Regions from separate parts of the Brevibacillus ginsengisoli genome, predicted to be linked through region 3. Evidence: predicted binding sites of a transcription regulator. Region 3 holds the regulator's gene; each other region holds the start of a gene.

Region 1 (4,436 bases), on a different contig from region 3:
AGGGAGACCAGGCCGACATTTTGCGAATAGGTGGTATACGGGAACGCGTTAAAAATACCGCCTAACAGAATGGCAATCCCCTCGGCGCGCAGTCCTTTTACCACATCTTGTTCGCCAACTTCTGTCTCTGTGACTTTTCCAAGCGCGAAGTAGACACCCGTAGACTCGACCATGCTGATGATACAAACCAGAATCATCGTCAGAATCGCCCCAATATTAAACTGGGGAACACCAAAGTAAAACGGATGCACAATATTCACTAGTGAGCTTTTCTCGACATTCTCAAAGCTGACCATGCCCATGAAATAAGCAATCACTGTACCTACGATAAGCCCAAGAAGAACGGAGATGGAGCGAACAAAGCCTTTGGAAAAACGATTAATCAATAAAATAATTACTAACGTACCAAGAGCCAACAAAAGGTTACGGGGCTGGCCAAAGTCCGGCATGCCTTGTCCACCCGCAGCGTTATTCATCGCAACAGGAATCAGCGACAACCCAATGATGGTAACGACTGAACCCGTCACGACAGTCGGAAAAAATCTCAACAACTTACCAAAAAGCGGCGCAGCCAACAAGACAAAAATCCCAGCCACGATAATGGAACCATAAGCCGTAGCCAAATTGGAGGACTGCGCGATCGCGATGATCGGACCTACTGCGGTAAACGTACAGCCAAGGACAACCGGCAAGCGAACCCCTACATACTTGGTGCCAATGACTTGCAACAGTGTAGCGATCCCGCAGGTAAACAGGTCAGCTGCAATCAGGTAAGCCAACTGTTCTGGAGATAGGTTTAGCTGGCTACCAATAATCAACGGAACGACAACCGCTCCCGCATACATCGCCAAAACGTGTTGAAATCCAAGTGTGAAGACCTTTTGCTTACTTAGCATTCGTATAACTCTCCTTCGTTCTGAGGTTTGTTTCTTCTATAAACTGGATGCCTTCTGGTGACATCGATTGAATCCGAGCCAACGAATGGATGCGTACCCCCGCTTCCTCCAGCTTCGCTCTGCCTTCCTGGAAGCTTTTTTCGATAACAGCCCCTATGCCTACCAGATGCGCGCCTGACTCTTGAATGATCTCTTTTAACCCAATTAAAGCTGCGCCGGTTGCCAGAAAATCATCGACGACCAATACGCGATCTTGTGCATTGAGGTAGCGTTTGGATACGCTGATTTGATACGTCTCTTGTTTGGTAAAAGAATAAACGGGTGCCGAATACACATCTTCTGTCTGGGTAACGGCTTTTTTCTTCTTGGCGTAGATGAACGGTACTCCCAAGGCAAACGCTGTCGCAAACGCAAAGTGAATCCCACTCGCTTCAATGGTCAGTACTTTTGTAATTCTTTCATCCGCAAAAATTCGGGCAAACTCCTGTCCAATCTCTGTAACTAGCATGGGATCAACCTGATGATTTAGAAATGAATCAACCTTCAACACCTGGCTGGATAATACTTGTCCATCTTGGACGATGCGTTCTTGCAATGCCTTCAAGATTCTCTACTCCTTCGTTGTAAATTCAATTGGCTTCAATACATAAAAAGAAGCCCAGACGGACAGATCACCGATCACGTAAAAAACGCAATTCAAGTGAAACCTGTCCCTCTGGGCTTTTCTCCCTTAGGTGTAGCACAAAAAACGAATGTGCCAACCCCGCTCGGACCAGACTCCCTGTCCCTGTGCACCTTATCCAAGATGAACAGAGAAAAGAACGGAACCCTAGGGGCTCTTTCACTCGTAGTCAGACAATTTACGGTCGTCTGGTAGAGACTTTTGGGCCATATTCCCAACAATTATACGAGTACCGTATTACCTTGTGTGCATCCAATGTAACATAAAGCGGGCGACTCGACAAGGGTAAATTCCGAACGTTCGACTTATTTATTGTGCAAATTTCAACAAAACACATATATTCAATCACAAACAAACATTTAAAGTTCGGCTTTAATAAGTAAACTCTCCATCTTCTGTTGCATCTCTCCTTTAAGCTCACGAAATGTCATTCGAACCATCCTCGTCTGTTGACGATACCTCCACATGATAAAATGCTCATCACGCTCACGATATTCACCCAAGATTAGTATCCCCTGCTTACGCAACTTGCGATAGCTGGCATTCATCATAAAGCTGCTTCCGCTGATCAGATACTGAAGCATGGACTCATATCCGCTGGGAAATCGAACAGCTGAACCCACAATCACTTCTTTATCCGCTTGCAAATGTACATGCGTTTCACGCCAAACGAGCCAGCTTTTGATAAGGATTTCCTCTTCCACTGTCATCACCACATATAAGAACGTATGTTTGTATTATATGCGAAAAACAGGAATTATCCACTTGAAATAATAGTGAAAATACCCACCTCTCTGCCTCATGCAGAAAAAGTGGGTACTCGTTAAACAAATTCTGGACAACGATAACAGAGTTTTTTTCAGAAAAATCTGTATAAAACATTAACAAACCACATAGAACTGTTATATAATACAACTAAGAAAATGATATTTGTATCAAAACAGATGATGCAAATACGGTTAGAGGAGGAAGAGACATGATTTCACGGCAGGAACGCAAGAATATGATTGAGCACATTGCGAAGCGTTTGGGGTGGGAGATCGAGAAGTTCATCTTTATGACAGATGACGACGTGGAGTATTACTACGATCAAACATACTGTGAATTCGAGTATAAATGTTAAGCCATGCAGCTGCTGCCTGCATGGCTTTTTTCTTCCCTCTATACAGTTCCTATCAGCGATGCGGATAAAGTGGATAGTCAACCGCAATTGGTGTTTGAATCACCATCAGATGCAATTCATTGTGGTCTTTCGGTTGAAAATGAACGGTTTGGGTTGATTGACCATCGTTTTGGATCACGACAAAATCCTTATCGTGAAAGGCAGTAGCCTCGACTTCCCCATCCCCACGGAAAGCAAGTACTGCTAACGCATATCCTTCAGGCAGTTCAAACTGGTAGCTGCCACCAGACTTCACGAAAACGTCCCACATCTTGATGTCTGTCACGATATCAACCACTGAGCCGTCCCCAATGATAGTTTTGACGCGTTGACCTTCATTCTCTTCAATGGGAAACTCGTTATGCTCAAACTGGCGATACGTAGGTGCTTCATGAAAAGCCTTTTCCAAGTATGGTTCAAACCAAATCTGGAAGCCTTCCGCATCTGGGCCGATAATTCGTTCTTCGTGATACACCCCTGATCCCGTCTGCATCAACTGGATTCCTCCAGCCTCTACGACACTTCTTGTGCCTAGTGAATCGCCATGTCCAGCTTTACCCGATACCATGTAGGTCATGATCTCAAATCCTTGGTGTGGGTGTGGTGGAATGTACCCCTCTACTGGAGATTTCATCCATGCCCAGTAAAACAAAGGTCCCAAACGTTTCACCGCCGATCCTTCACCAGGAAATCCAATTGGTTTTTGTTCTGTAATTTTGCCGCCGTCAAATTCGCCTACCGCTTGCTGATCGGGAGTATATACTTGAATGTTCATGTCTTTCACCTCAGTTAATTTAATGGTTAGAAACTCATTGTGGATCATGACACTACAAGCGCTTGTTTGTAAGAACATCATACCAAAGTAACTTACTTTTGTAAAGTAAATATAAAAATAAGTGTTTCCCATAGAAAAAAACTCCTGATTCGAAAAATCAGGAGTTTTGCCAAACCTTTTATTGCAGACCTTTGGGAGCTTGACTAAAACCTTGCACTGGCTTGGAGGTATTTTGTTGCTTCGCATTTTGGCCGCTGTGATGGGCGTCTCCACCATGTTGAGCACTGTACTTGTCCGCCTTGCCCTTGATTTGCTTATGCATTCGTTTACGCCTCCTTCCCTAGGCTATGAGGTAGTCTGCGAAGAATGGGAAGGAACCATACACAGTATCATTGTATTTCTTGGTAGCTTCGTTATTTTAAAAACTTAAAGGATTCAAATGCCTTATCAATTCTTTCTAGATTAGCCTTGGAACGATTTTCATCCTTCATTGACATGTCAAACGCATAAGTAAATTCGCCTTTACTAAATAGGTAGGAAACCGTCTGCCATTTAAAGCCGTTACTTTCGATTTTGTACATATACTTATTGACGGTCACACCAAATTTATTTAGTGTCGTTCTCTCTGTTACTTGAAAATTGGCATTAAGTTGTTTTTTTTGTTCAAAATACTTTTCAAATTCTTTAGATGCGACGTCTTGAGGCATTGGCAAGATGACGAGGTTAAAATCTCCACCAAAAAAACTATAGGAAAGACCTCCCTCAACGCCTGCATCACCTTTCTTCCAATACTCGGGAATTTCAATTGAGTAGTTGAATTTTTCATTCTTGATGGTGATTGTTTTGGATTTGTCGATCATATCCTCATCTTGAATAAAGCCAAGGGAAGGATTCATCTTACTCGGATCAATCACAAGCGAA
Region 2 (4,436 bases), on a different contig from region 3:
AAGACCATGGTATAAGAATGCCATGGTCTTTTTTATATGAAATCTGAGGTGATCAGATGGCTAGCGGTTGGGTTCTGTTGACAAGCTACCTTGACGGAATGATTCATTTGTTGGTGAATCCCTTACTATATGTGTTTGTACTGTTTATTTACCTGCATTACCGAAAACAAATGGCTGTTGAGCGGCAACTGTTTTCTGTACGGATCCAATCTCCAGTGAGACAGACAATTCGTTCAATTGGAATGGGACTTGTCGGAGGATTCGTTGTTTCTCTCTCGGCAGGCGTACTGGGGATTATGGTTCAAGAGACCGACATGTGGTTGTTATGGTTTCTTTCCATCCTGCTCGCTGTGGTTCGTTTGAGGTATCTCTGCCTGGCCTATTCGGCAGGTGTCTTGACATTACTGCATACTATTGTCTCTTTGATTCCGTTCTCTGCCGAAACTCAGGGTCTGGCGCAAGTATGGACATGGATTGCCAATGTGAAGCCAGTTCCATTGCTGGCATTGGTTGCGATTCTGCATTTGGTCGAGGGATTACTTGTTCGCTGGAATGCTGGAAGAGATGCCACTCCTCTGTTTGTAGAAGGGAAACGCGGAAGAATCATTGGGGCTTATCATTTGCAGTCCTTTTGGCTGACACCGCTATTGATTCTGGTGCCGACGCAAGCGAGTGCGGTTGTCACTGCGTCGATTTATCCCGGATGGCCGCTTTTCTCACCGGAGTATATGGGGTTAGGCTTTGGAATCTTGCTGCTTCCGGCAATTACCGGTTTCTCTGATTTGACGCAAACGATGACTCCGTTAGCGAAATCCAGACAGATCTCTGGACAATTAGTGATATATGCCCTCATTCTATTAGGGCTTTCCTACGCCTCGGTATGGGTGCCTGTTCTCTCTGTAATTACCGCATTGTTTGCCTTGATCGGACATGAAGGATTGTTTTGGCTAAGTCAAAGACGGGAACAGAATGCCGCGCCTTTCTTCATTCAGCCGCCTAAAGGCGTGAAGATTATGGCGGTCATCCCCGACACACCGGCCGAACAGATTGGACTTCTTCCCGGAGAAGTTATTGTCAAAGTGAATGGGTCAACAGTCCAGGATAAGTCACAGCTCTATCCTGCGCTCCAGTCGAATCCGGCTTTTTGCAAAATGGAAGTGCTGACCTACGACAACGAGCTGAAATTTGTGCAATGTGCCATTTATGAGGGGAACCATCATCAATTGGGGATTATCGTCGTTCCTGACAGTACGACGGACTACTTCGTGGACTTGCGTAAGATCAGCCTGCTACAGCTGGTACGAGATCGGATGGAAAAGGTTAAACTTGGAGCGTAAAAAAGCTTCGTCCCTTTTCGCTCTGTGGAAGTTCGCAAGGATGTGGGAAAGTCCGTTCAGTCAATCCGAAAGGGAGTCGCCAAACGCTGCGCGCCCCTACGGGATTGGGTGGCGACTCAACTCCCTTTCTCCTTTCTTTCACTAGGTTTCACTTCCAAGGAGACTGTGTTTCAACCACCCGATGAGAGGTGGCAAGTGGACGATGCTTTTTTCTTTAGTGGCTTACGCGAATGGAAGAGAAGTTAATTATTTTACTGATGTAAAGTAATTAACTTCTCATTACAAAAAACGGCTATGAGAAGTGTTATCTTCTCATAGCCGTTTTATATACTATCCTGCGATTTTTTTGTCTACAATAGACGTGAATAGAGGAATTTATTGTTTGACTTCAATTCCAATAATGTCCGATGGTTTCAGTTTCTTGTCGTTGTCGAGCACGAATTCAATCATGCCGTTTTTCATGTTCATGGCTTTAATAATCCCGGTCTTATCGACTTCTTGGTCTTTGCCGTCGTTTTGAACAATATCTTTATACGTCACCTGGTAGCCAATCATTTGTGCGTACTTCAGAGTATTATCCATTGATCCAGTATCCGACGCACTCAGGCCGCTGATTTGGTCAACGGTTACTTTTTTACCGTTATCCACGGTGAACTCCACTTTGCCGTCTTTTAGGCTAAAGGAGGTAATGACACCCGTGTTGCTTGTTTTCTCTGTGTACTGATCGTTGGTTGTGTTTGGATTGCCGTCCTTATCTACCAATTTCTCTTCCACATAGGTAATCGTTTTGCCAACCATTTGCGTGTATTTGAGCGTGTTGTCCAACAGGGAATCGCTTGTCATCCCTTTGGATTCAAGTCCTTTGATTTTATCGGGAGTAATAAGATCACTACCGATCGCCATCATGATTTTACCATCAACCAGCTTAACGCTGTCAATGTTACCTGTCTTTTGTTCCGTTTTCTTTTCTCCAGTAATTTCGTCCTCGGTCACTTTGTTGTATGTAGCCGATCTACCAACGAGACTTTCGTATTTCGGAAGGTTTAACATGCTGCTGTTGGACTCTTCCATTAATTTTTGCATATTGGTCAGGCGCTCAACCATAGTCATCATAGACGTATTTTGCATGAACTGTGTGTTGTCCATAGGCGACATGGGGTCCTGGTTCTTCAATTGCGCTATAAACAGTTGCATGAACGCGTTGGAATCCATTTCAGAAGAGAATTCCTTTTTATTCTTATAGCTGTATTCGCTTGGAATAAACGAAGAGTTTTGTACAGTGTCTGCCATTTGTTCCACTCCATTTCGTGGTCAATCGGGATGGTGTGTTCGTTCGTATACCTCTATAAAGATATCGGCAAAATGGAAACAAGTTATTAGACAAACAAACGTTCGATTTACTGGTAATTTATGATATACTAATGCTTAGACCGAGAAAGGAAGGATGACGACTTCATGGATCGATTCCAATTGGTTTCCGAGTTTCAGCCGTCTGGGGATCAGCCGACAGCGATAACGGAATTAGTGGATGGCGTGTTGGCTGGCAAGCGACATCAGACACTTCTGGGCGCGACAGGGACAGGAAAGACGTTTACAGCAGCGCATGTCATTGCCCAAGTCAACAAGCCGACGTTAGTGATGGCCCACAACAAAACCTTGGCGGCGCAGTTGGCTGCTGAGTTCAAAGAGTTCTTTCCCCACAATGCTGTGGAATACTTCGTTAGCTACTACGACTACTACCAGCCGGAAGCGTACATTCCTCAGTCGGATACTTTTATCGAAAAAGACGCCAGCGTCAATGATGAAATAGATAAATTGCGCCACTCCGCAACCAGTGCGATTCTGGAACGTAAAGATGTCATTATTGTGGCATCTGTTTCTTGCATTTACGGTTTGGGTTCGCCAGAAGAATATAAGGAACTACTGTTGTCACTTCGGGTCGGCATGGAGAAGAGCAGGCAAGAAATTCTCCATCGACTGGTGGATATTCAATACAATCGTAACGATATTAATTTTACGCGTGGCACGTTCAGGGTTCGCGGTGATGTTGTGGAGATTTTTCCGGCTTCGCGAAGCGAGCAGGCGATTCGTGTAGAGTTTTTTGGCGATGAGATTGAGCGCATTACAGAAATAGACGTGCTGACAGGTGAAATTATCGGAACTCGTGAGCACATCGCAATTTTTCCGGCGTCTCACTATGTGACTCGCGCTGAGAAAATGAAAATCGCCATTGAGAGCATTCAAGCTGAATTGGAAGTGAGATTGGCTGAATTACGTGAAGCAGGCAAACTGCTGGAAGCGCAGCGATTGGAGCAGAGAACGCGCTATGACATCGAGATGATGATGGAGATGGGGTTTTGTTCGGGGATTGAGAACTACTCCCGCCATCTGACAGGCTTGCCACCGGGGCATCCGCCGTACACTTTGATTGACTTCTTCCCGGATGATTTCCTTTTGATCATGGATGAGTCGCATATGAGCTTGCCGCAGGTTCGGGGAATGTACAATGGGGATCGCGCGCGTAAAGATGTATTGGTGGAGCATGGCTTCCGTCTACCGTCAGCCAAAGATAACCGACCGCTCCAATTTAGTGAATTCGAGAAGAAAATTCCGCAGGCGATCTACGTTTCAGCCACACCGGGGCCATATGAGATGGAACATTGCCCTGAACTGGTTCAACAAGTGATTCGTCCGACAGGTTTGGTTGACCCGACGATCTCCGTCCGACCGATTAAAGGACAGATTGACGATTTGATCGGTGAGATTCAAGAGACGATTGCCAAGAACGAACGTGTGCTGGTTACTACCCTGACGAAAAAAATGTCAGAGGATTTAACCGATTATCTAAAAGAAATCGGGATCAAGGTTCGCTACCTGCACTCTGATATCAAAACCATTGAGCGTATGCAGATTTTGCGTTCGTTGCGCTTGGGCGAGTTCGACGTGCTGGTAGGGATCAACCTGTTGAGGGAAGGATTGGATTTGCCCGAAGTCTCTTTGGTTACCATTTTGGATGCGGATAAGGAAGGCTTCCTTCGCAACGAGCGTTCATTGATTCAGACTATTGGCCGCGCGGCGCGTAACGCGGAAGGTCGCGTC
Region 3 (4,436 bases):
AAATTGAAGCTTCTCACCATGAAGTTGCACCTGGTCAACACGAAATCGACTTCAAATATGCGAATGCAATCCATGCTGCAGACCAAATCTTGACTTTCAAGCTGGTTGTTAAAACAATCGCTCGTAAACACGGTCTCCATGCTACTTTCATGCCAAAACCATTGTTCGGCGTAAACGGTTCCGGTATGCACGCTCACCAATCCTTGTTCCGCGGCAAAGAAAACGCGTTCTACGAAGAGTCCGACGTGTTGGGCTTGAGTGAAACTGCTAAGCAATACCTCGCGGGTATCCTGCTTCACGCACGTGGTTTTGCTGCGATCACCAATCCATTGGTAAACTCTTACAAGCGTTTGGTTCCAGGTTACGAAGCACCTTGCTACGTTGCTTGGTCCGCGAAAAACCGTTCTCCATTGATCCGTATCCCTGCATCCCGTGGAATGGGTACTCGTATCGAAGTGCGTAACCCAGACCCAGCAGCTAACCCATACCTCGCTTTGGCCGTAATGCTGAAAGCTGGTTTGGACGGTATCAAAAACAAATTGCAAGCACCTCCTGCAATCGATCGCAACATTTATGTGATGGATGAGCAAGAGCGTGAAGAAAACGGAATCGATAGCTTGCCATCCACATTGAAAGAAGCAATCGAGTGCTTGAAAGCTGACCCAGTAATCTGCGAAGCTTTGGGCGAGCACGCTTTGCTCCACTTCATCGAAGCAAAAGAAATCGAATGGGATATGTTCCGCACCCGCGTACACAACTGGGAACGTGAACAATACATGAATACGTATTAAGATAAAAGCTGAAACCCTTACGCCACTTGGCGTGAGGGTTTTTTGTGGTGTTTTTTTAAATATAAATTGTCATCGGCTCGTGGGTCTGGAGGAACTGTACACCCAAAATGCAGCCCAAGCAGTACAAATGAAACGGATTAATGTATACGACTCTTTAGATTCAATCCTGCTCAATGGAGATTTTTGAAACTTTTAGGGTAGAATGACGTAATGATTAGAGAATATTGGATGCTCTAACAGGTAGTTGAATGTTTCTTGAACGAGGAGGTTTTCCATGGAGATCTTATTATGGATTATGATCATTACGTTATTCGGATTAAGCCTTGCTGGAATCTTTTTTCCGGTATTGCCTGATTTAATACTGATGTGGATTGGGTTTCTCTTATATCAGTTTGTTTTGGTTGCACCTGGGGCACCGGGACTTCCACCTTCTTTCTGGTGGGGGATGGGGATCTTAAGTGCGCTTTCTTATGCTGCGGATATACTGGCCAATATGTATTTTGTGAAGCGCTCAGGGGGGTCTCGGTTATCTTCGATAGGGGCTATTGCGGGGGTTATCCTCGGGATCTTTGTATACCCTCCACTCGGAATGATTCTGCTTCCATTTTTATTTGTGATAGCGATTGAGCTGTTCATCCAAAAGCAGTCCATTGAGAAAGCGATCAAAGTTGGATTTGGTTCACTTTTCGCGTTATTAAGCAGTGCGGTAGTTAAGGTATTCATTCAAATTTTGATGATTATCTGGTTCTTCATCGCAAGGTAATAAGCATGGATTAATCATTCACGTTGAAGGGGTGTTTCAATTGAGCGATCTGAAGTTGATTGAGGAGTACAAAACCAACTTGCAAAATTATTCGCTGGATCAACTGAGGCATATATCCGAGCAAGGGGGTTGGTCGCTCGGTCAAATGTACAGCCATGTGATCCTTGTGGCTCTGGAATACCTTGACAACGTGGAAGCATGTGCAGCAGCAAGTGGGGAGCAAACGCTCGGCAAGACGATGGCCGGTGAGAATTTGTACAAGAACGGTGGATTTCCGCCGATTAAAATCAAGTTGCCGGACTTGCCTGAAAACACACCCAGCAATTCGGAAAGTAAAGAGGACCTCTCCGACGGACTCGATCAAGTAAAGCAGAAGATGTTGGAATGGGAAGGAAAAGTGGAAGGCGTGAACTCCAACTATAAAGTTAAACATGATGGCTTCGGCTGGCTGAACGCGAAGGAGTGGTTTGATCTTATTGATATGCATTTCCGCCATCACCTGAGTCAGAAGAGGGAATTGGAACAAAAGCTAGGGTTATAAAATTTAATTCATATTCAACAAAACAGCTCCCCGACTAGCGGTGTTCGCTAAATGGGGAGCTGTTCTTTTGAAACAATGTTCAAACCAGTTTAATTAATGAATGGTACGGTAAACTCCGATGACCTTTCCAAGGACGGAAACGGATTGAAGAATGATTGGTTCCAAAGAGGAGTTTTCTGGCTGTAAACGAAAATGCGTCTTTTCTTTAAAGAATCGTTTTACTGTAGCTTCGTCTTCCTCAGTCATGGCTACCACGATATCGCCGTTGTTTGCAACACTTTGCTGACGGACAATGACATAGTCGCCGTCCAGAATTCCAGCTTCAATCATACTGTTACCGGAAACGCGAAGCATGAACACGTTATCGGACGACACGACATTTTCAGGGAGCGGGAAGTACTCTTCGACCTGCTCGATGGCGGTGATCGGTTGACCGGCTGTTACTTTACCAAGAACGGGAACTCTAACTACACTAAGGTCGAAATCTTCCTGGAATCGGTCGGAATCACCCAGAAGCTCAATCGCCCGTGGCTTGGTCGGGTCACGGCGGATCAACCCTTTTTTCTCCAGACGCGCCAAATGACCGTGAACAGTAGAGCTAGAGGCTAGTCCTACAGCTTCTCCGATTTCTCGAACAGATGGGGGATATCCTTTATCTTTTACTTCTCTACGAATGAATTCAATAATGGCTTGTTGACGATTGGAAAGCTTGGACATTTCCACACCTCGATCCTCGAGTCTTTTACTACATTATACCATGGGATCTTGCGTTCGACAAACATAAGTTCGTTTTTCTAGGACATCTCCTATTAAAAGAAGCGGGGTTCGTTAAAACTTCTGGTTTCTTCGTCTAACCTTACGGTGAAATTTAGCAAATGTTCCAATAGCCAAGTGGTATCCCCCGGAAAGCAACAAATAAAATCTGGAGTAACTCCACTTTTTTGATAAAAATTGAGTTTAGTGGCTATTGACTAGAAGATAACTCCAATTTATACGATGAACCCATTAACATAAAACGAATGGGTTGTTCGATTAATTAATTGAAAACTCGGAATTCTCGATTGCGTTATCGTGGGGTATTGCATCACATATATCATCTCAAAAGGAGGAGTAGTCCAAACCGAATGAATGCAAGGGAGATGGCTCTAGAATCTCTGTTCGGGGAAAATAAATGTAAGCGCTTTCTATAGTGATATCGTCAAGTTTGTTGAGCGAGAGGTATTTCTATAATGTAAAAAGGGGGAAGAACTAGTTATACTAGCCTGTGTTCAAACCATCCGAAGTTACTTCAGTTACAGCCGTAAAACTGTTTGAGATTATCAAGCAGGCAGGTATCCAGGCAGGAGTAGCCAATATGATTAAGGAACCTGTCGAATGGTTCAGGGGGTGGGCATGGGGAATACTGTATTCGAGTATCAGAATTATATCGAATCCAACCCAATACAAGTAAAAGACAACAAGAGAGTTCGGCACCAAAAAAATTAGCACGCTGTTTTTACGCTACACGATAGTCGCTATTCTAGGCAATTTGTCTTTTGCGGGTCGGTCGGTTATTGACGGGATGATCGTAGGAAATCTAGTGGCATCAGAATTAGCGGGTGTTGGTATCGGCTATACCATCATGGTATTGAGTCGCGCGGTCGGTACCCTGATGGCGGCTGGTGCTGGAGCGGTAGTTGCGCTCCGACTAGGGGAAGGAAAAACGGAAGAAGCGAGGAATATTGTAGGACAATCCCTTTGGTTTACCACCATTTTATCAATAGTTATCGCAATATTTGGATTATTAAACAACGAATCATTGATGCTTTTTTTGGAGCGACCGGCGATGCTGTCCCATTTGCTGTATTGCCGGTCATGCTTAGCTTCTTTGTTAGTGTCGATGAACGACCAGCTCGCCACAGGCTTCTCCTCCTTTTCCGTACAACTTACGATGTTTATTGCGATTGTGATCGATAATATTCTGCTTTCGGACTATGGGGGAGAATTACATGTCTTTGCATTTACGATCCAAAATGGATATATCATCAATTATCTTGTGCTCATGGCATTAGGGGCTGTCACAGGAGTTCAGCCGATTATTAGTTATAACTATGGCGCAAAATTATACGGCCGTGTGAGAGAAGCAACGTGGGTGGCGATCCAAATTTGTAAGATCTTGGCGTTTGGACAATAAAGGATATTTAATTTCACATTCCCGCTGGGCGCAATTACCTTGTTGATCTCAGGTTACTTTGAAGCGGTCGAGAAAAACGGTAGATCACTCTGATCGCGATTGGGAGAACGTTTTTATTCCTTCTGCCCCTCATCTATATTTTGCCTCACTATTATGGGGTGGATGGGG

What was found. Region 3 encodes LexA, which represses DNA repair genes until DNA is damaged. Its sites were predicted from a motif close to CGAACATATGTTCG; they were not measured.
Region 1: the regulator LexA is predicted to act here: its motif matches at 2,300-2,313, upstream of ACQCN2_RS19885 (YhjD family protein).
Region 2: the regulator LexA is predicted to act here: its motif matches at 2,719-2,732, upstream of uvrB (excinuclease ABC subunit UvrB).

Annotation. Positions count from the first base shown of each region.
Region 1 is NZ_JBNJQR010000010.1:222,095-226,530, reverse strand. It holds gene ACQCN2_RS19895 (nucleobase:cation symporter-2 family protein) at 1-896, opposite strand, end outside; gene ACQCN2_RS19890 (xanthine phosphoribosyltransferase) at 886-1,500, opposite strand; purine riboswitch at 1,725-1,827, opposite strand; gene ACQCN2_RS19885 (YhjD family protein) at 1,938-2,282, opposite strand; gene ACQCN2_RS19880 (BH0509 family protein) at 2,555-2,701, shown strand; gene ACQCN2_RS19875 (pirin family protein) at 2,754-3,647, opposite strand; gene ACQCN2_RS19870 (hypothetical protein) at 3,694-3,837, opposite strand; gene ACQCN2_RS19865 (stalk domain-containing protein) at 3,929-4,436, opposite strand, start outside.
Region 2 is NZ_JBNJQR010000004.1:23,786-28,221, reverse strand. It holds gene ACQCN2_RS09620 (PDZ domain-containing protein) at 57-1,337, shown strand; gene ACQCN2_RS09615 (flagellar hook assembly protein FlgD) at 1,713-2,627, opposite strand; gene uvrB (excinuclease ABC subunit UvrB) at 2,793-4,436, shown strand, end outside.
Region 3 is NZ_JBNJQR010000006.1:197,333-201,768, forward strand. It holds gene glnA (type I glutamate--ammonia ligase) at 1-791, shown strand, start outside; gene ACQCN2_RS14260 (DUF456 domain-containing protein) at 1,066-1,554, shown strand; gene ACQCN2_RS14265 (DinB family protein) at 1,586-2,095, shown strand; gene lexA (transcriptional repressor LexA) at 2,189-2,812, opposite strand; gene ACQCN2_RS14275 (aldehyde dehydrogenase family protein) at 3,360-3,545, shown strand; gene ACQCN2_RS14280 (MATE family efflux transporter) at 3,612-4,268, shown strand.